Regions from separate parts of the Paenibacillus sp. MB22_1 genome, predicted to be linked through region 1. Evidence: predicted binding sites of a transcription regulator. Region 1 holds the regulator's gene; each other region holds the start of a gene.

The links. The regulator LexA, encoded in region 1, represses DNA repair genes until DNA is damaged. The targets are predictions, from matches to a motif close to CGAACATATGTTCG.
Region 2: recA (recombinase RecA) is a predicted target of LexA. The motif match lies at 4,397-4,410, and genes of this name have one in related genera.
Region 3: ACL02P_RS23750 (ImmA/IrrE family metallo-endopeptidase) is a predicted target of LexA. The motif match lies at 5,406-5,419, and genes of this name have one in related genera.

The regions. Positions count from the first base shown of each region.
Region 1 is NZ_JBLADV010000001.1:1,275,289-1,282,367, forward strand. Features, by position in the region: gene ACL02P_RS05900 (aminotransferase class I/II-fold pyridoxal phosphate-dependent enzyme) at 1-638, shown strand, start outside; gene ACL02P_RS05905 (MerR family transcriptional regulator) at 721-1,131, shown strand; gene glnA (type I glutamate--ammonia ligase) at 1,155-2,492, shown strand; gene ACL02P_RS05915 (hypothetical protein) at 2,659-2,814, shown strand; gene lexA (transcriptional repressor LexA) at 2,934-3,560, opposite strand; gene ACL02P_RS05925 (LysM peptidoglycan-binding domain-containing protein) at 3,877-4,137, shown strand; gene ACL02P_RS05930 (DUF896 domain-containing protein) at 4,316-4,489, shown strand; gene ACL02P_RS05935 (hypothetical protein) at 4,502-5,032, shown strand; gene ACL02P_RS05940 (HAD family hydrolase) at 5,079-5,876, shown strand; gene ACL02P_RS05945 (FixH family protein) at 5,942-6,358, shown strand; gene metH (methionine synthase) at 6,634-7,079, shown strand, end outside.
Region 2 is NZ_JBLADV010000001.1:1,650,185-1,657,263, reverse strand. Features, by position in the region: gene ACL02P_RS07695 (ISLre2-like element ISTco1 family transposase) at 1-429, shown strand, start outside; gene ACL02P_RS07690 (IS256 family transposase) at 809-2,011, opposite strand; gene ACL02P_RS07685 (IS4 family transposase) at 2,556-3,764, opposite strand; gene recA (recombinase RecA) at 4,544-5,605, shown strand; gene ACL02P_RS07675 (regulatory protein RecX) at 5,724-6,584, shown strand; gene rny (ribonuclease Y) at 6,904-7,079, shown strand, end outside.
Region 3 is NZ_JBLADV010000002.1:2,637,243-2,644,321, reverse strand. Features, by position in the region: gene ACL02P_RS23790 (stage V sporulation protein S) at 1-20, opposite strand, end outside; gene ACL02P_RS23785 (hypothetical protein) at 261-446, opposite strand; gene ACL02P_RS23780 (hypothetical protein) at 660-1,325, opposite strand; gene ACL02P_RS23775 (ATP-dependent RecD-like DNA helicase) at 1,318-3,549, opposite strand; gene ACL02P_RS23770 (transcription termination/antitermination NusG family protein) at 3,549-4,343, opposite strand; gene ACL02P_RS23765 (hypothetical protein) at 4,372-4,512, opposite strand; gene ACL02P_RS23760 (helix-turn-helix transcriptional regulator) at 4,579-4,773, opposite strand; gene ACL02P_RS23755 (helix-turn-helix domain-containing protein) at 4,935-5,366, shown strand; gene ACL02P_RS23750 (ImmA/IrrE family metallo-endopeptidase) at 5,480-5,959, shown strand; gene ACL02P_RS23745 (recombinase family protein) at 5,975-7,079, shown strand, end outside.

The sequences.
Region 1 (7,079 bases):
GCTATGGTGAATTTACCGAGGAACAAGAACCAACGGAGGTTGGAGCCGATTTGATTGCTGGCTCGCTGATTAAAAATCCGGGTGGCGGCTTGGCGGAAACCGGAGGATATATTTGCGGAAAGCAGGACCTGGTCAACCTCGCATCCAACCGATTGACTGCACCGGGCATTGGCGGTGAGGTAGGGGCGATGCTGGGAACGACGCGAGGCATTTATCAAGGCTTATTTTTGGCTCCAACCATCGTAGGACAAGCCATTAAAGGCTCCATCCTGGCTGCGGCATTGTTTGAGCGGGCAGGATTCCGAAGCCGGCCGGCTTGGCAGGATCGGCGTACCGATCTGATCCAGGCGATTGCCTTTGACGCCCCGGAACAATTAATTGCGTTTGTCCAGGGGATTCAGCGGGCAGCCGCAGTGGACGGCCATGTCGTGCCCGAGCCTTGGGATATGCCAGGCTATGATCACCCGGTGATTATGGCAGCCGGGACGTTTATTCAGGGCGGGAGCCTGGAATTGTCTGCCGATGCTCCGATTCGTGCGCCATATATTGCGTATATGCAAGGCGGTTTGACGTATTCTCATGTTAAATTTGGCCTACTCGCCGCACTTCAGACGATGAAAGACCGCAACTTGTTGTAAGTTATCCTAACATATCTATTGACATGTTAGGATAACTAACATATGATAAGGTCATGATATTCTAACTGGAAGGTTGATAGCGATGAGCGAGGAAATTCGCAGAAATATGGCCTTGTTTCCTATTGGTATCGTCATGAAACTTACGGATTTAACGGCAAGACAAATAAGATATTACGAGCAGCATGAATTGATTGTACCCGCACGTACCTCGGGAAATCAGCGGATGTTTTCCTTGAATGACGTCGAGCGGTTACTGGAAATCAAGAGTCTCATCGATAAAGGTGTCAATATCGCGGGGATCAAGCAGGTCATGAATCCGATGTCTCGGGAGTCCCAGGATGCGACAGTCATCACGAAGGACACGGAGGAGAAGAGAAAGGAAATGACGGATTCCCAAATCTACCGGATGTTGAAGCAACAGCTGGTGTCAGGGAGCAAACCGGGACAAGTCTCTTTGCTCCAAGGCGAGTTGTCTCGGTTTTTCAAAAAATAATCTAAACGTTGGGAGAGGTTAGGGTGAGTAACACGCAATACACCAAAGAGGATATTTTACGTATCGCTAAGGAAGAAAACGTACGTTTTATCCGTTTGCAGTTCACGGATTTGCTGGGAACGATCAAGAATGTGGAAATCCCGGTCAGCCAATTGGAAAAAGCGCTGGATAACAAAATGATGTTTGACGGTTCTTCCATTGAAGGGTATGTCCGTATCGAGGAATCGGATATGTATCTTTACCCGGATCTGGATACTTGGGTAATCTTCCCTTGGGTGACCGAGGATCGCGTTGCACGTTTGATTTGCGATGTATATATGCCTGACGGAACTCCGTTTGCCGGCGACCCACGCGCGATTCTGAAACGTGCGCTCAAGGAAGCTGAGGAAATGGGTTACACCGCAATGAACGTTGGTCCGGAACCGGAATTCTTCCTGTTCAAAACCGATGATAAAGGCAACCCTACAACCGAGTTGAACGACCAAGGCGGATACTTCGACTTGGCTCCTACGGATTTGGGCGAGAACTGCCGCCGCGAAATCGTATTGACCCTGGAGGAAATGGGCTTTGAAATCGAAGCTTCTCACCACGAAGTGGCACCAGGTCAGCATGAAATCGACTTCAAATATGCTGATGCGATCAAAGCTGCAGACCAAATCCAAACCTTTAAGCTGGTCGTTAAGACGATTGCCCGCCAGCATGGACTGCATGCAACGTTTATGCCGAAGCCGCTGTATGGCGTGAATGGCTCCGGGATGCACTGTCACCAATCGCTGTTCAAAGGCAATGTCAATGCATTTTATGACGAAAACGATGAGTTGGGCTTGAGCAAAGAAGCACGTCATTATATGGCGGGCATTCTGAAGCACGCCCGCGCATTCGCAGCGATCACGAACCCGACCGTGAACTCTTATAAACGTCTCGTGCCTGGGTATGAAGCCCCTTGTTATGTGGCTTGGTCCTCGAGTAACCGCAGTCCGATGATTCGGATTCCGGCTTCCCGCGGTCTCAGCACCCGGATCGAAGTGCGTAACCCGGACCCGGCTGCTAACCCATACTTGGCTCTGGCCGTTATGTTGAAAGCCGGACTGGATGGAATTAAGAAAGAGCTGCCGCTGGTTGATCCGGTTGACCGCAACATCTATGTGATGTCTGAAGAAGAGCGGGTGGAAGAAGGCATCCCAAGTCTGCCAGCCGACTTGAAAGAAGCGCTCGGCGAATTGCTCCGCAGCGAAATTATCAGCGAAGCGCTCGGAGATCATGCGCTGACTCACTTCTATGAACTGAAAGAGATCGAATGGGATATCTTCCGGACCCAAGTTCATCAATGGGAACGCGATCAATATATAACGTTGTATTAATCGGTGTTAACAAGCCAAGCCAGCACCCGGCAATTCAAGCGGGGTGCTGGCTTTTTTTTATTGAAACGGATGATGAATGAATAACAGTTTTTGGATTTCGAAACCATGCCATGATTTATCCTGAATTGGGACAACTTATAGGTATGAAATAAGGAGGTTAATGTAGATGACAGTAACCGAATTAAAAAGATACCAACGTCGGCGCTATCGGTTAAAGCAATGGTGGATCACGGAGCGTTCGGGGCTAGGCTGGGGCACACGCGGTCGCCGAGACAAAAACGGCTACCATCCCGTGAGCTTCCTGAATCTCGAATGGGAATAGGAGGGGGAAGTCATCAAGTTCTCTAAAAGTAAATGAGGACGAAGCCGATGTCACCCCATCGCTTCGTCCTGCTCGGATTTCGTATCTTCGTTTCGCCTTCTATTAACGAAGAGTTCGGATTAGTGCAGGTCGCGGAACAAGCCGATGACCTTGCCCAAGATGGTTACATGTTTCAAACGAAGCGGTTCCATCGTCGAATTCTCCGGCTGCAGGCGAATATGGTCACTTTCTTTATAGAACGTCTTGACCGTTGCCTCGTCATCCTCCGTCATGGCCACAACGATATCACCGTTGTTCGCCGTCTGCTGTTGGCGGACAATCACATAATCCCCGTTATGTATTCCAGCTTCGATCATGCTGTCGCCAACCACGGAAAGCATAAAGATGTCACCATCAGCTGCATAGTGCTCTGGCAGCGGAAAATAATCTTCAATATTCTCTGTCGCTGTGATCGGCACGCCTGCGGTGACCTTCCCAACAATAGGAACGCGGGTCACGCTGTGCGCAAACAAATTGTAATTCTCCGATTCCTCTTGACCCAGCAATTCAATGGCGCGCGGTTTCGTCGGGTCGCGGCGGATGAAGCCTTTCTTCTCCAGACGGTCCAAATGGCCGTGAACGGTGGAACTGGAAGCCAATCCGACGGCTTCACCAATCTCTCGGACCGAAGGAGGATATCCCTTAGCGCGTACTTCGTTGCGAATAAACTCAAGAATGGCCTGTTGCCGGCTCGATACCTTAGACATTTACGGATCAACCCCATTTAGTAACGTTTGGAAAAATTATAACATAGAACTGCCGTTCGTACAAACATTAGTTCTAAATAGTTTGGGAGACGAGAACTATTTCCGAAAAAAAACAGGAACAACTGTTCGAAAAAACTATTGAATCAAACAAGTGTTCGTGTTATATTGATTACATTAACACAGAACACTTGTTTGGAGTGATGGTGAAATGTTGAAATATAGTTCTTATCAAAGCATCTATGAACAACCTTCTTTTCGTCGCCCTGTGAAGAGAAGTTTACATATGAACGTCTTCCTTAAGAGTAGATTGTCCAAAATGGCCCTGCTTTTAATCATCTTCAGCATCACATGTACTGGAATGGTACAAGCCTTTGCTGCTTCTTCGGATAGCTCTGAGGGAGCAAATCGGCCGGAATATGTCGTGGTTATGCCAGGGGATACGTTATGGGAAATTGCCGTGGCACATAAGCCGCAGGGCCTGGACACAAGGGTCTATGTTCAGAAGCTGATCCGGACGAACGGGCTGAGCAGCAGCGAGATTCAAGCCGGGGATACGTTGATGTTGCCGAGCAGATAATTGATGCTTACAAAGATCATGATCAGAGGTTTACCGATTCATTCGAACAGAGCTTGTTCCAAGGTATTCCGGCAGGGGTTGCCGCGCCTTGACAAGCTCTTTTTCTCATGTCAAAGTAAGAATTAATGCCCTGTGAGACATCATGGGAAGCATAGTATATAAAGAAGCAGGTGGAATTATGGATATTGATGCTTTGGTTAAGCGGATTAACGAGCTGGCTCGCAAAGCGAAACAAGAAGGATTATCGCAAGATGAGATCTTGGAAAGAGCCCAGCTTCGGGAAACGTATCTGCAAAACGTTCGCAGAAATTTTCGGCAACAGCTCGAGTCAATCGAGATTGTAGATAAATAGGGAGGAACAGGTATGGGGTCGTTTGACCGAAAAGTAGAACGCAATCAACGAAGAATGTATAAGAAAGGCAAAGGTCCCAATGTCGGACAAGGGACGCGGAACCCTCGTACTTCGCTTGGAGCAAATGGGGAAGGCGACGTATTTAAAGGGCGGAATTTCATTTTGCCTACCGCCTTGGTTCTGTTAGCTCTGCTGTATGCCATCGTCGGGTTGATCGGTAATACAGAGGAAGTGAACTCGGTATTGTTCTGGGCGACGATCTTTTTGTATTTCGTACTGGCCCTGGTGATCTTCCTGCGTAAGCCATATTTACGCGTGAACAAGAGCTGGCTGTACACTTCGAAGTTTAACCGCGACCGGATGTTGGATGCCGGTAACATCAGTAAGATCAAGGTGAGCCGGAACAAAATCGTCATTGAACCGAAGACGCGGGAACCGAAGTGGGTGTTCTACCGCACCCGCAACCGTTTTGATACGGAAGCGATGGCTGCGCGCCTGCAGTTGTATGCTGACACCCATCATGTGAAGCTGGAGAAGGAATAATCCTTTTACAATACACTTGCGATATGAATGGAGAGGGTTGGGACGAATGACGATCAAGGCGGTATGTTTTGACCTGGATGACACGCTGCTCTGGGATGAACGGAGCGTAAAAGAAGCCTTTGCTGCAACGTGTGAAAGCGCTGCGTCTAAGATTAATGGATTAAACCCCGAGCAATTGGAAGAAGCCGTACGCCGGGAAGCGCGGGGGCTGTATGAATCCTACGAAACGTATCCTTTCACGACGATGATTGGAATCAATCCGTTTGAGGGGTTATGGGCGACGTTCTCTGCCGGAGAACAACCGGAATTCCGTCAGCTGGAGCAGTTAGCTCCAACCTATCGCAAGGAATCCTGGCGGCGCGGTCTGCTTGCGCTTGGCGTTGATGACGAGGAGCTGGCCGGCGAATTGGCGGAACAGTTTGGACGCGAACGGCGTGCCCGGCCTCATGTGTATGAGGAGACCTTTCAAGTGCTGAAGGAATTGCAAGGCAAGGTGAAGCTGCTATTGCTCACGAACGGCTGTCCGGCATTGCAGCAGGAGAAGCTGGACGGAGTGCCTGAGCTGGCGCCTTATTTTGATGAGATTGTGATCTCCGGAAATTTCGGCAAGGGGAAACCGGATCCGTCCATTTTCCGGCATGCTCTGGAACGGTTAGGGATTCAATCGAATGAAGCGATCATGGTCGGCGATAAGCTGACGACGGATATCAAAGGTTCGCTTAGCGTGGGGATGACGGCCGTTTGGATTAATCGGGACGGCAAAGCGCTTACCGGCGATATCGTACCGGATTATGAGATCAAACATTTGTCCGAACTCCATGGCCTCTTAGAGAAATTGGCATAACGCGAGTTTGGATTGAAGCAAACAAGCAGTGAGGCATTCTTAGGCGGTGGAAGGAGGGAATCTGAATGCGAATCAAGGGAAAAACCGGGCTGCTTGTAGCCATCGTGCTTGCGTTCATTGTTGTCGCGGGATGCGGCCGCAGTGAATCGCCGTCTGCTTCAGCGGTGGATACGTCACTGGAGCCGATTCAAGTCGAGCTTGACGTAACGCCATCCGCAGCCAAAGCTGGTGAACCGGTAACGTTTACGGCCAAAGTGACCCACCACGGCGAGAACGTGGACGATGCGAAGGAAGTCATGTTCGAATTTTGGAATACGGCGGACGATAACGCGAAGCACAATCAGGTCAAAGTGAAGAGTGCCGGTAACGGAACCTATGTGCTGGAGCATACATTCAAGGAGCCCGGGACTTATGAAGTGATTTCCCATGTGACGGCTCGCGATCAGCACTCCATGCCTTCGAAGCAATTCACGGTGGAATAAGCTGACAACTGAATCGGTGGTCATCGGTAAGGAAGCTGCTGTTCTCCTTTTGGAGAAGGCGGCTTTTTCATTATTATGTCCTCCTAATGAGGCGAATTTCCGAACTTTTAAAGATAAGGATTTCTAGGTTGTTCGGATTTTAATTCGGGGATGACCGATGGGAGAACAATATCTTAAATTGGGTACAGAGCTTGGGAGTTTTCGCGGAACTCTCTTTTCTTCAACGCTTTATTCTGTTAAACTATATTCTAACGTTTTACGGGAGGGACATGAACATGAGTAAACCAAGCCTGCTCGAAAGAATGAAAGAACGAATATTGATCCTCGATGGCGCCATGGGCACCATGATTCAGCAGGAGAACCTGACTCCAGCCGACTTCGGCGGTGAAGAGCTGGACGGCTGTAACGAAATGCTCGTGCTCACCCGTCCGGATGTGATCCGTGGCATCCACGAGAAGTATCTCGCAGCAGGTGCTGATTTGATCGAAACGAATACGTTCGGCGCGACATCCGTCGTGCTGGCTGAATACGATATTCCGCATAAGGCACGTGAAATCAATATGGCTGCGGCCAAGCTGGCGATTGAAGCCGCGGAAAAATACAGTACCCCGGATCATCCGCGCTACGTGGTGGGCATCTTGGGACCAACGACCAAGACATTGTCCGTTACCGGCGGCGTGACGTTCGACGAGTTGACGGCCAGCTATGCAGAGCAAGCAGC
Region 2 (7,079 bases), 370 kb from region 1:
GAGAACCGGAAGGATTGGAAGCCGTATAAAAGATTTCTAAAGCGGCATGAGAAGCATTTGGACGACTACCGAAAAACACTCCAGGCGAAGGGGATCGACACAAGCGGCATGCGCCCGATGGGAAGCGCGGAATCGCAGATGCGTATATTCGCCAAGCGGACGAAGCGTGGCGGGTACAGTTGGAGTGAGCGAGGCGTCAGGGCGATGCTGAGGACGATGATGAGGATTCAAGAAGCGGGCACGGTGGTAAGAACGGTTGAAGGACAAGCGAGTAAGCAGGCAACGCCGCAGCAGTCGATAAACATGCGGCAATTGCTCAAGAACGTGACGCAACCGGTCAAGGGTTGTATCGCTGGAATGATTCGCATGCTGCAAGGACCGAAGCAAAGCAGCACAACGGGTATGGCACTCAAAGCACTTCGCGGATAACGGCAAAAAATTCTGACAAATCACTTGTGTTTGATGAAAGAACGAAGCAAAGCGCTTACAAGGAAGAGGTTCCTTCGGGGTTCGCGTTCCAGGCATCTTAAATGACTGCCCACGCTAGCTTGACACTGACTTTGTTAAGCAGGCCCTTGTGCTTTGGAAGATTATGACATATAATCAAGGTACGGAAGAACCGTAGCAAACTGATTTAGTTGTGCTGCGGTTCTTTTTTTGTTGTAAGAGAAACCATGGGGAGGGGAGAGTGAGAAGTAATTAAGTGAGTATGTAAGGAAGTAAATAAGGAAGTAAATAAGGAAGTAACAAGTAAATGGTAGCGTCCCGTCAAGTGGTGTAAAATTGATTTCTACTCTGTGACCCATATTTATTTCTGCAAGAGCATAGCAGATGTTAAGAGATTTTGCTCCCCCTGAACCACTTTGGCCATGGACTCTTTACTAAAATAACGGCGCGATACTGTCCATTCATCCTGCTGTTCCATCAGGATGGCACCAATAAGACGAATGGCAGACTCTCGATTCGGAAAGATCCCAACAACATCGGAACGCCGGCGGATTTCTCGGTTCAAGCGCTCCAATGGATTCGTGGAATGGATTTGCCGCCAATGTTCCTTGGGGAAAGCCATGTAAGCCAGGACATCACTTTCAGCCTGCTCAAGGATCTCCATAGCCTTCGGGAACTTCCCGTGAAGCTGGTTCACGACTTGCCGTAATTGCAGGATTGCATCTTCTTGGGTCGGCTGTGCAAAAATGGTCCGAATAATCGAAGAAACCATCGATTGTGAAGACTTCGGCACCTGGCTCAACACATTGCGCATAAAGTGAACACGGCAACGCTGCCAAACCGCGCCTGTCAGAACTTGCTCGATTGCGCCGCGTAATCCTTCATGTGCATCACTAATCACCAGTTGAACGCCATGCAGCCCTCTTGAAACCAATTTGCGAAGAAATTCAACCCAGAACGGGCCGTCTTCGCTCATCCCAAGGTCAAAACCAAGGATCTCTCGTTCTCCGGTTTCCCGAACCCCAATGGCTACAACCAGTGCCATACTTCGTACACGGCCGCCTTCACGCACCTTCGGGAATGTCGCGTCCAACCAAACATAAGGGAACTGCCCTTCGAGCGGACGCTCCTTGAAGGCCAGTACGACTTCATCCAGCTCTTTGCAGATCCGGGAGACTTCACTTTTGCTAATGCCCTTCATGCCGAGCGATTCTACGAGTTCGTCTACTTTCCGTGTGCTGACGCCATGAACGTATGCCTCCTGAACCACGGAAAGCAGCGCTTTCTCTGCACGCTTTCGAGGCTCAAGCAGCGAAGGAAAATAAGTGCCTTTGCGTAGTTTTGGGATTCTTAGATCGAGTGTTCCTACGCGTGTATCCCATTCACGGTGTCGATAGCCATTTCGATGGTTGGTTCTGTCTGTGTTGCGTTCATAACGCTCTGCACCGATTTGTGCCGCTACCTCCACCTCCATCAGTGCATGAACCAGAACGTTCAAAGCCTCTTTAAGAAAATCTACATCACCATCAATTCCGGACTTGCGCAACAGCTCTAAAAGTGACATTCTATCTATAGAAGTCACGGTGTGATCCTCCTTCTAAAGGTGATTGGCTTCACTTTAGTAGAAATCATACCGTGGCTTCCTTTGTCAAGAAGCCCGGGCTAATTTTACACCACTACTTGAGACTATAACAAGTAAATAAGCTAGTTAGCTGGTTAGCAGTAGAAAGTAAGTATCTGGTAATCCGGTAAGCAAACAAACAAGCAAGTAAATAGGAAAATAAGAAAGGTCGGGCTGTCGGTAGGCTCGTTTTGGTGCGTGCGCGTGGTGGGGGCAGAGAATCTGTTCGAAAAATCATATATAATAGTGCTCCGTAAGAGCAAATTTACGTGATATGTATGAAAAATCGAATATAATCCAGCACTATTGAGTCGATACGCACTAGCCTTGCATCTAAAGTGACATGGTATTTAATTAATTGTTAATATTAGTTATATCAGCTTATTGTATTAAAATTTTCCATTTCTATTTCCCGCCAATGTGCTAAAAGGGTAACAGGACGTGAAGTGTAGTCATGTTACCAAAAATTAGTAGATGAATCGTTCGGTTACTCTAGTACCATCTTGACGCTCTTGAGCTTCAACGGATGTTTTCTCGGCCTTCCTGGCCGCCCTTTCTTACGCCGGCCTTTGGATGGCCGAGACGGCGGTCGTAACACAGCTTGTTGAAACTCTTCCCACGATCGCTCAGCATATAAGCGCATGCGTTTCAAGATCTGCCATAAGCTTAGATCCGTTTGCATCTCTAACTTGATCAACAGCACCAAGCTGTACGCGATCAACGCCAGATAGATTTGGTTCCAGATGGCGGTCTGGTTTGCGCTGTAGATCTTCACCAGCCTCAGATGTTGCTTGATCCATTTGAAGAACAACTCGATCAACCATCGATAGCGGTAGATCTCGCTAATCTCTTGGGCAGAGCGATCCTGCACATTGGTCAGCAAGCGGTAGGTCCGTTTCTGCTCATCCGTAAACTCGATCAGTCGGGCTTGGAGGTAATGCGTCTGCTTCTGCTTATCGTTCCACTGGATCTCGACGTCCGCATCTATCGTGATGGGAAAACCCTCAGGAACCGCTCGCTGATGGAGGATGGTCACCTTGTTCTTGGTCTGCAATCTGGCCACAAACCTCATCTGTTGGTGAATCAGCGATTCATATAGCTCGTACTGGATATACCCGCGATCCATCACATGAATCGCATCGTCCGCCACCACCAGATCAAGAGCGACTTCCTGATCACTCACCGCCGCTGTGCTGTTGATGATCTTGCCGGGAAACACCGTTTCGCGATCGGCCACCACGAGCTGGGTATGGATCTTGACCGCATTTTGCTCTTTGCTCCAGTACGCCCAGCGTCCAGCTAGGGTAGGCAAGGTAAGCACGGTGGAGTCGAGAATCCGGAGCTTGCCGATATTCGGGATCCCTTGCTTCTGCTTGGTGATCTCCTGGATGCGTGCGATGTTGCAGAGAAAGATCGCTTGTAACAGATCCGTCGGGAGTTGCTTGATCTTTCGTGAAAGCTGAGAGGCACTGATCGACTTCAGATGGTCGTCCTGCAGATCCGGCATGATGCGAAGGTGTTCCGAGATTTCATCATAGCTGGTACGCCCTGCAAGCTGAGACTCCACAAAAATCTGAATGGCTTTACCGGTTGTAAGTTTGCGAGTGCGATGGTCGGCAAGCAGGCCGCGGTATTCTCCGACATTCAGCAAATTTAGGCATTTACAAATGACTGATTTTGAGTTATTGTTACCCATGCTATGGTCTCCTTCTGTTATGGAGTGGGTAACATGCCTACACCTTAACAATAGGAGATTTTTTTATGAGCAACCAGAAGAATACCAGTAATAGCAACCATATTTAGGATATTTTACAAACAATTTTTCTGTAATTTCTCATGTCAGGTTTGGTGCAAGGCTAGTGGTCGATACGAGCAAATATATATGAAAAATCGAACATAATCCGCGATTCCAGTTCATTTCGACGAATTATATATGAAATTTCATACATATCAAGTTGTAGCGCAGCATGTGACCCCCAAGTAACGAACCTATGCAAACGCACTATGTAGCGCATGTACCGCACTAAAGCACTATGCAACGCACTATGTAACGCATTTATGCAACATATCATGTAACGCACCATGTACCGCGCCACCACCCTGGTAGCACATTTCCAAAAGTACCCGCATCTAGGAGCAGGAGAGGTCTGTCAAGTAACAAACTCAGCGATTCACCGCACAATAGAGCATCTAAGAAGCGCCTCAGTCACAACAACGTTTGTCCAGTTTACGGATTCCCAAGGGCAGCAGGCCTTTGGGGGCCCTCCCTTACGGTAAAAGAGGGATAGGGAGAGGAGAGTCAGCGGTTTGGGAGGTGGAGAAATTTTGCGAATGTATGTTCGAAAAAACGCTTGGCAAACATTCCAAAACAAGGTACAATGATATACGAAAGAAGTTACGAGAGGTCCGAAGTATACTGAATTCAGTAACTTTAAGTATTCAATGATTTATATAACATTTAAGGATGTGAGCTGATTGTCAGATCGTAAAGCAGCGCTGGAGATGGCGCTTCGCCAAATAGAAAAGCAATTCGGTAAAGGTTCGATTATGAAGCTTGGAGAATCGACGCATATGCAGGTCGAGATCGTTCCAAGTGGATCGATCGCTCTGGATATCGCCCTTGGTACAGGTGGACTTCCACGCGGACGGATTATTGAAGTATACGGGCCGGAGTCTTCCGGTAAAACGACGGTAGCGCTGCACGCGATCGCTGAAGTTCAGAAGATCGGTGGACAAGCTGCCTTCATCGACGCCGAGCATGCGCTGGATCCTTCCTATGCCAGCAAGCTGGGTGTCAACATCGACGAACTCCTGCTGTCCCAACCGGATACGGGGGAACAAGCATTGGAGATCGCTGAAGCACTCGTGCGCAGCGGCGCAGTGGACATTATCGTCATCGACTCCGTTGCGGCATTGGTACCTAAAGCGGAGATCGAAGGCGAAATGGGGGACTCGCACGTCGGCTTGCAGGCCCGCTTGATGTCTCAAGCGCTGCGGAAGCTGTCGGGGGCAATCAGCAAGTCGAAGACGATTGCGATCTTCATCAACCAGCTGCGTGAGAAAGTCGGTGTCATGTTCGGGAACCCAGAGACGACGCCGGGGGGCCGCGCGCTGAAATTCTATTCGACGATTCGTTTGGATGTACGCCGCGTTGAGACGATCAAGATGGGCAACGACATGGTCGGGAACCGGACGCGGATCAAGGTTGTGAAGAACAAGGTTGCGCCTCCTTTCAAACAGGCCGAAATCGACATTATGTACGGAGAAGGCATTTCCAAGGAAGGCAGCATTATCGATCTCGGGACGGAACTGGATATCGTGGATAAGAGCGGCGCCTGGTATTCGTATGCCGGCGAACGTTTGGGACAAGGCCGCGAGAACGCGAAGCAGTTCTTGAAGGAACATCCGGAGATTGCAAATGCAATTGAGCAGAAGATCCGCGAATCCAGCAATCTGACGACGTCAGTAGCTTCGGCTTCCGCCAGCGAGCTGGAAGCGGAGTTTGCAGAAGAGCAAGCGCTGTTCGCAGATGAATAAGCTTGTTAAGCCGTAATTATCAAGCGCTCTGACCGCGGCAATATGCCGGGTCAGGGCGCTTTTGCAGTACTTAAGGAAGCGGATGGATCGCCTAGGGCATAGACAGGAGGGATAGGACGTGAGTACGTGGGGACAATCGCGCAGGAAGGCTGCGGGAAGAAGAGATGGAGCTAACTCTGGCGAACGGAGAGAGGACGATATCGTAGATATCTCCGACGAGGCGTTCTGGGAGCCGCGGCCGCGGGATACCGGCTGGGATTCGAACCGAGAGGAGACGGAAGGCGAAATCCCTGCCGGATTGGACGCTTTCCCTAAGGACACAGAGCTTGCGATCACGTCCGTGTTGATGCTAAAGCGGCCGAAGCATCGTTATCGGATCTCTTTTGGGGCATATACGCTGGAGGTTCACGAGGACGTGATGATCAAATACCGCATGATTAAAGGTGCGGTATTTACGAAAGCGGAGCTGGAGGAAATCGTAGCAGCAGATGAGCGTCAGCAAGGGTATGCCGACGCGTTGAAGTATTTAAGCTTAAAACCGCGGACAACCTATGAAATTGCACAACGTCTGGGAGAGAAAGGCTGGGCCGAGGAGACGATTCAGGATGTGCTTGCCCGGTTGCAGTCGGAAGGTTACGTCAATGACGCCGCATACGCTCAGGAATGGGCTTCTCAACGCGTGAAGCTGCGCGGAAAAGGGAAGCTGTGGGTCAAGCATGAATTGCGCCAGAAGGGGATTTCCAAGGCGTATATCGAGGAGGCGCTTGGCGAGGTCAGCGAAGAGGACGAGTTTGAGAGCGCCCTGCAGCTGGGCATGAAGAAGTGGCGATCAACCACAGGTGAAATGCTTGACCGAAAACGCAAAACCGGGGCGTTCCTGCAGCGCCGTGGTTTTAGTGGAAGCGTCGTGTCCCGGGTCATGCGCGAACTCGGAAACCGTGAAGAAATGCATGGAATGGATGAATGGGACGAAGAATAACAGGGCGAGTGAACTCCTGTCATTTGCTTGACAATATCTTTTCACAAATAATAAAATGAATTTGAGTCCATACCTTGAGGGCCCTTTTTTTCCTTCCAAAATTATGGCTCTGAGGGTATAGGATTTATGTTCTCCAATCAGGCAAAGTGCGTCCGCTAGGCTACTGCGGAAGAGTCATGCTTTTGCAGCATGAAGTGCTGAGCTGAAAGGGCAAGTCATGAATTCTTTGTATGGAATGATGAACCTAAGAAACGAAAAGTAACTACAACTGCAAACATCCCAAGGAATGCCTTGGAGGAAACAACGGGGAGGTGAACAGATGCACACAGTAATCTGGATCGTTCTCGTTGCAGCCGCTTTATTCTTTGGGTTCGTGATCGGGTATTTTATTCGCAAGTCTCTTGCCGAAGCTAAAATTTCCAGTGCAGAGCACGCGGCCAGCCAAATCCTGGAGAATGCTAGGAAGGACGCGGAAGCACTGAAAAAGGAAATGGT
Region 3 (7,079 bases), on a different contig from region 1:
TTAAATACATTTTCAGACATATCGAATTCCTCCGTTTTTACTTTTTAAGAGTTGTCTCACTCTCTATAAAATACAAAAAGCCTCTGACCTGATAAGCAGTCAAAGGCTATCTATTGCGTTGCATTAAATTTCGAACTACATGCCTGCTTAGCGCTCCCTGTTCCTCCCTCCAGTGCCCCTCAGCCCATTCGCCAAAGTGACACCCACCACAGCCGGCGCTTCAAAGACTGTTCATGGTGCGCACGCGCATGCCCTGAGTTTTAAGGATCATCCTCCTCAACTTCAACCTCTTCCCATGTATAACTCACATTTTCTCTGATCCATTTTCGTACCGCTTCATCCAACGACTTTTTGACCTCTGTTTCGTTTGATGCTTCCCATGAAATTTGAAGATCAATATCGTATGTATCTTCATCATCTTCACCAAAGTTAAATTGAATACGCACGTTTTTTGTTATCCTCAATCATTTCATCTCCTCCTGAATTCCATGGACTCTGTATTTTATATAGATTAAGAAAGAAGACCACCCGCTAAAATCGCGAAACCCTTGATACATAAGCATTTTTCCGCATTTTTGGGTGTCACCTTTTCGTGACACATGTGTCCCCTTTTGGTGACACCCCCTGCTCGCAAAAAACCTGTATTTTTTTGAACTGTATTATTTTCCCTTCTGCTTTTTTACAACTTCCAAAAACTTCTTTCTCTTAACCAACTTTCCATACTGACTATGTGGTTCAACAATGGCTTTGATCGGCAGTTTCACTCCAGACCTTTCCAAGATGTTGTAATGAATCATCAGTTGGACAATCCCACTTTGAAGCCTATTTTTATCCCCACAGCATATAATCTCTGGATTCAAGAAAAACGGACGCCGAGTGACATGACGTCCGTAAATTTTTAGTTCATGAACATTGGCGAATTCATACATAATCCCTTTTTCAATTAATGCAGATATCATTTCACTTGTCTTTTGCCGACTTCGCTTCAGATATGTTGCAATCTCCGACACGGAACAATATTGCCCGGATGTAGGATCGACAATAGCATTAACGTTCATTTTGAGCATTGGGGCAAGCGTAAAGATAAAGCTAAACTCAGCACTGGTTAAATATTGAATCTGACATAGATAAGCTATATTTTCATCAATGGTTTGAGAGAACCTTGTTTGATTTACTGCTCTCTGCCTTTTGCGTACAATCATGAACCCTTGTTCATTAGCCTTGGCTTCTTCATCATTGACCTTACTTAGATCAATCTCAGTTCGCCTTTTCACCTTCAATTCTGCCTGTTGAAGTGTCTGCTTTAACGTCCCAATCTTATCCATATACCTTCCTCTGCCCTGTAGGAATACTCAGCATATTACTCTCAATCCGCTCACTTAGTGCTGTATTACGCTGCACCATCTTGTTGTTGCTTATAGCCATACTAAGTGCCTTGCGAGTCCCTATCATGACACAAACCCTCTCTGCTCTCGTCAGGCCAGTATAGATCAGATTTCGAGCCAACATAACGTAATGGCTGGTAGAGACAGGCATAATAACTACAGGGGCTTGTCCACCTTGAGCCTTGTGTATGGTAATGGCATAGGCCAAGAGCAAGTCCTTTAGTTCGTGCTTACTATAGACCACTACTTTCCCGTGAAAATCACAAGCAAGCCCTATTTCATCCGTCAACTCACCACTTTCATTTTTGATGGATATCGTACCAATTACCGTCCCTATATCACCGTTTAATACCTGTTTATCATAATCATTCTTAGTCTGGATAACCTTATCTCCTTGACGATAGATGCGCCCAGCGGTCTTTATCTCGGCTTTATCTAATGCCGGTGGATTCACCGCCGCTTGGAGTGCATTATTTAATTCTTCCGTACCAATAACCCCTTTTTTCATCGGTGAAAGCACAAGAATGTCTTCCAACCTATACCCCTTGTCCAAGAATCTTAGCACACTAAGTACGACCAGATGAGCAATTCGTTCCGGCTCGGGCTGCTCGATGAAAAAGAAATCATCTTTGGTTTTATCAATGACGACCTGCTCACCATGATTTATACGATGAGCGTTCATTATAATTTGGCTTTCTTGGGCTTGACGAAAGATTTCTGTTAGACGTACATGAGGAATACAAGCAGCGATCATGTCATGCAGCACATTTCCAGGCCCCACAGATGGAAGTTGGTCGCTGTCTCCTATAAGAACCACTTTTGTATTTGGCCCGATGGCTTGAAACAAGTTATATGCAAGCTGCAAATCCTTCATTGACACTTCGTCAATAAATATCAGATCAAAGGGCAGAGGCATATTCTCGCCATACTCCGGCTCAGCACCAAGACGGAATCCAAGCATCATATGAATAGTGGAAGAGTCCATGCCTGTTAGCTCTCCAAGTTTACGAGCCGCACGGCCTGTAGGCGCACATAGCCCAATGGTTGCTTCTGGATAGTGCTTTTTATAGATGTCAATCATGGCCTTTACCACAGTGGTTTTACCTGTGCCTGGATTGCCGGTAATGATCAACAATTGTTGCCTGAACAGTTCTCGAACTGCCTCACGTTGCTTTTCAGCCAGTACAATTCCGTGTTGCAGCTGATACTCGCGAATCATCGGTTCTAAAAAAGGCATAGCTCTGCCACTCCGGGTTGCCATGCAAGCCAGCTTATGAGCAAGTTTATTTTCATAGATATACAGGTGCTTCGGATAAATCCTATCTTCTTCCCAAACCACTTGTTCATGGGCAGCCATCAGTTGCAGTTCTCTTTCAATGTCCTGCTCTGAAACTCCCCTTAAAAGCTCCTTAGTACGCTCAATCAGATCACGCTCAAAGACAAAGCAGTGACCGCCTCCATAGCACATTTCACCAAGAACATGTTGCAACGCTGCGTTCAGACGATACGGTGAGTCCATACTAATACCAATTGCCATAGCAATCTCATCGGCCTTAAGAAACCCAATTAGCCGAATCTCAGTTAGCCGGTAGGGATTGCGCCGCACTATATCTACGCACTCTTTACCCCACTGCTTGTACATCTTGGTGACAATATCCGCAGAAATTCCGTAGGGCAACAACGTCATCATAATCTGCTGAATTTCAAAATTGCTTTTAATGCTATCTGCAATTTTAACTGCACTTTTCGTGCCAATCCCCTTAATACCCATTAGACAAGCGGCACCCTCATGCATAATTCGTTCCAGTGCCCGATCACCGAGCTTTTGAACGATCAATTCAGCAGTTTTCACTCCGCACCCTTTGACGAATTTAGAACTGAGGAAGGAAATAATCTGGTCCTTGGTTTTAGGCAAAGGCCGCTCCCAGTGATCTACAGCAAACTGTAGTCCATATTTGGGGTGAGTCTCCCACTTACCATGAACAGTAATCCGCTCCCCTTTGTTTACTCCGTAAAGATTGCCTTTAATGGCAAAGGGTTCACCGCCGTTTTCCGGCTGCCAACGCGCTACACCAAAGGTATCCTCCTCACTCAAACTACCGTTACGTGGATGGATGAAGTACACCACATGGCCTGTGCTCGTTTCTAGTAATGGTGCTTCCATCAGCTAACACCTGGCTCACGAAGATATTTAAACAATAAAGTTATCAATGATCGCGGTGATTGCAGCCATTTGCTTTGAAGATCAACAGAGTATATAATTTTGTCCAAAAAGGTTCTTGGAAAACTCACAATTTCTTTGTTATTTCTTACAAATGCTCGTACCCTTTCAGCCATACGATTCTTAAGCTGCTGAATACCACTCAGTTCCTTCGCTACTACTCCAACCGGCTCTTCATAAACCTTTTCAACCAATACATTCATCTGTTGTTCAGCAACATCCAAAGCTTTTAGTGCTTGCGCGCGCTCTTCCTTAGTCTTGGCCATATTGACTTCATGCAGAGCATTCTTCATATTTTTCTCAACTTCATCGACTTCATTAGATGCCGATGTTTCTTCAACAGGGACTGCTATCTCAACTTGTTGTTCTTCTGGTTCCAGCCCGAGCATTTTTTGAAACTCATCAGCTCCGATAACTTGTCCAGAGCCAGTAAATTGTTTTATTACTCCGGGGATACTCTTGATGAGATGCCACACATCGACAGGTAAATGCGCCGAGCAATTATTTTCATCGACTGAGTAATTCATTTCAATAAAAATATAACCGGGCATAATAGCACGTTTAATCTCTTTTCCAAGCTTTCCCTGACCGAGCAATCGTCGAGTAGTTGTTGTAAATGTATGTACTGCCTTGATCCAATTTTGAGCGGATTCATTTCGAGCAAACGCCCACTCCATCAGCTTTTTAACATTGTTCTCTTTACCAGTCATAACCTGTATTGCAAACGCAGCTCCCATCAGAGTACCTCCTTCATCGTTTTACTTACTACATAGCTTTTTCTTGCTTTGCTTTTCGGCTAGCTTGAATCTCAGCAGCGTATTTGATATTTAAAGCTGCCAGCATTTTGTGCAGCTTATTCCAAGCTTTTTCAGATAAACCAGGGTTATATGGTTTTGAGATTTGCATTCTAATAATCGCCTCCAACAAAGTTTCTATAAAGAATACTTTTTTGAAATTATGTTTTCATTTAGTTTACTTTTGAGGTAAAAAAATATCATCAGGATACATATTAAAAAATGCTGCTATTTTTACTGCAAGATCATAGTAAAGTTTCCTTTTACCGTTCTCGATTTGCCAGTAGTAAACCTTACTTATCCCTACAGCATCAGCGACTTCCTGACAAGTTTTATTATTATTTTTTCTTATTTGCTTTAAAGTCAAGAGCACTATGCAGCACCTCCTTGAATAAACCATTAGTGAACTATACCCAGTATATGTTAGCGTTTAGTGAATTGTCAATGAATAATTTCTATTTAGTTAACTACATTGAAGTTAGCCGCTCGTTAACTTATTATTAAGTTAATTGAACTTGTTCTGGAGTGATTAAATTGTCTTTTCCCTATCGTTTAAAGCAACTTAGAAAAGAGCATAAGTGGACACAAGAAGAGCTAGGTGCAAAACTGAACCTAACTAAAGTTTCCATTTCAGGTTATGAAAATGGAAATAGAACTCCTGACATGGACACCCTCATAAAAATATCAAACGTCTTTAATGTGTCTATCGATTATCTCGTAGGAAAATCAGATGTACGTTCTGTTGATTCACCCATTATTTCCGGACAAGTCTTGAAGAATTCAATCACTAATTCTCCAAAGCCACCACTTCTTGAACAAATTTTTTTCGATGGTTTTTTAGAGGCTTCAAACGAAGAAAAGGAAGAAATTATTCGCTACTGGCATGAAGAAATCAAAAAGAAAAAGAAAGTACCTCCTACAGAAAAAGACACTGACGAATCCGCTTGGGATTTGAAAGATAAATAATTCTATAGCCCTTTAGGGCTTTTCTTTTACAGTTTAAACAGAACATACGTTCCGTTTAAACGTGTTTTCAAAGCTTAGAACACCATAATCACCAAGAAAAAGGACGATGTTTCATGAACTTAAACTTAGAGCAGCAAGTGAATAAACTCTTGAATTATCTCAATATCCACTACCCACACGAAATCGACATCGAAGCCATCGCTTATGCTTGTAAAGCCGAAGTCTTTCCAACTTCAATCCGCAGTCATTGTATCGCCCATCCCACAAAAATAGGATGGAGCGGTTTATATATCAACGATCAGTTATCTCTGCCTGAATGGCGACAGACCGTAGCCCATGAGTTGTGTCATCATGTTCTACATGTAGCCTCCCACTTAGAAATATCGAACTTACATATCCAGCGCCACGAAATACAAGCAGCACATTTCGCAGAGTATCTGCTTGTACCCCTTCACATGATCAATCATGACGATATTGCACACATCAATTACCTTGATGAAGGTATTCGCTGGATTGCTGAAGAATTTGTCGTTCCACTCGACTTAGCCAAAAATAGATGGGAAGCCTGGAATGCACAAAACATTAATGCTTAAGGAAGCGATGTATAAATGCGTGTTGCTATCTATATTCGTGTATCAACAGACATGCAAGCAGAAGAAGGTTTTAGCATTGAGGGGCAACGTAGTCGTTTAATCAGCTTTGCAGAATCACAGGATTGGGTCATACACGACTTTTACGTTGATGATGGCTATTCAGCAAAAGACTTAAAACGCCCAGATATGCAGCGTATGTTGGAAGATATGGAGAAGAAACTGTTTGATGTTGTTCTCGTTTACAAACTCGACCGCCTTACTCGTTCCGTAGGCGACCTACACTCCCTACTTAAAACATTTGATCTTTATGGCGTGAAGTTTAAGAGCGCTACAGAGATTTTTGAGACGACGACAGCAATGGGGAGGTTCTTTATCACCCTTGTCGGTGCAATGGCTGAGTGGGAGCGTGGGACGATCTCAGAGCGTGTACGCTTCGGAGTCGAGCAAATGGTTGCGGAGGGGCGACGTCCAGGTGGCGTAGTGCCCTATGGATACACGCAGGACGAGCAACTCATTCCTGAAGAGGCTGCACTGATTCGTGAAGTCAGAGATTTGTATATGAGTGGTAAAGGTTATAAATCTGTGGCTATGATTATGAATCGCTCGGGTAAGCTTCGAAGAGGGCGAGAGTGGACTGATGCTACCGTTGCCTACACATTAGAGAACCCATATTACGCAGGTATCATTAGGATTGGTTCAAAGACCCCTGCTGGTACATACGTTAACAGCAAACGAGATGAGAGGGTAAAGTGCGTATATGGTAAAGGATCACATGAACCTATTTTTACTCAAGAGGAGTATGAAGAACTCAAGAAATACATGAAACGGAAATCTCAAGGCGGATTCAGCAAAGTTGGTGAATACTGGTTTAGTGGCGTTTTACGTTGTGGTCGTTGTGGAGCAGCTATGTTTGGACGATTGACAACAAAAAGAACAACAACCAAAGGGATTGTCCGTACTCAATACTATATTTGCTCTAACCGTCATCACAGTAAGACGTGTGATCTCCCTATCTTTCGCCAGACACACATCGAACATTTGGTGTTCCAGTACATTAATCAAATTCAAGAAGATATGGAAAAACTTAATGAAGAGGCTATGAAAATATTTGCTGATGAAG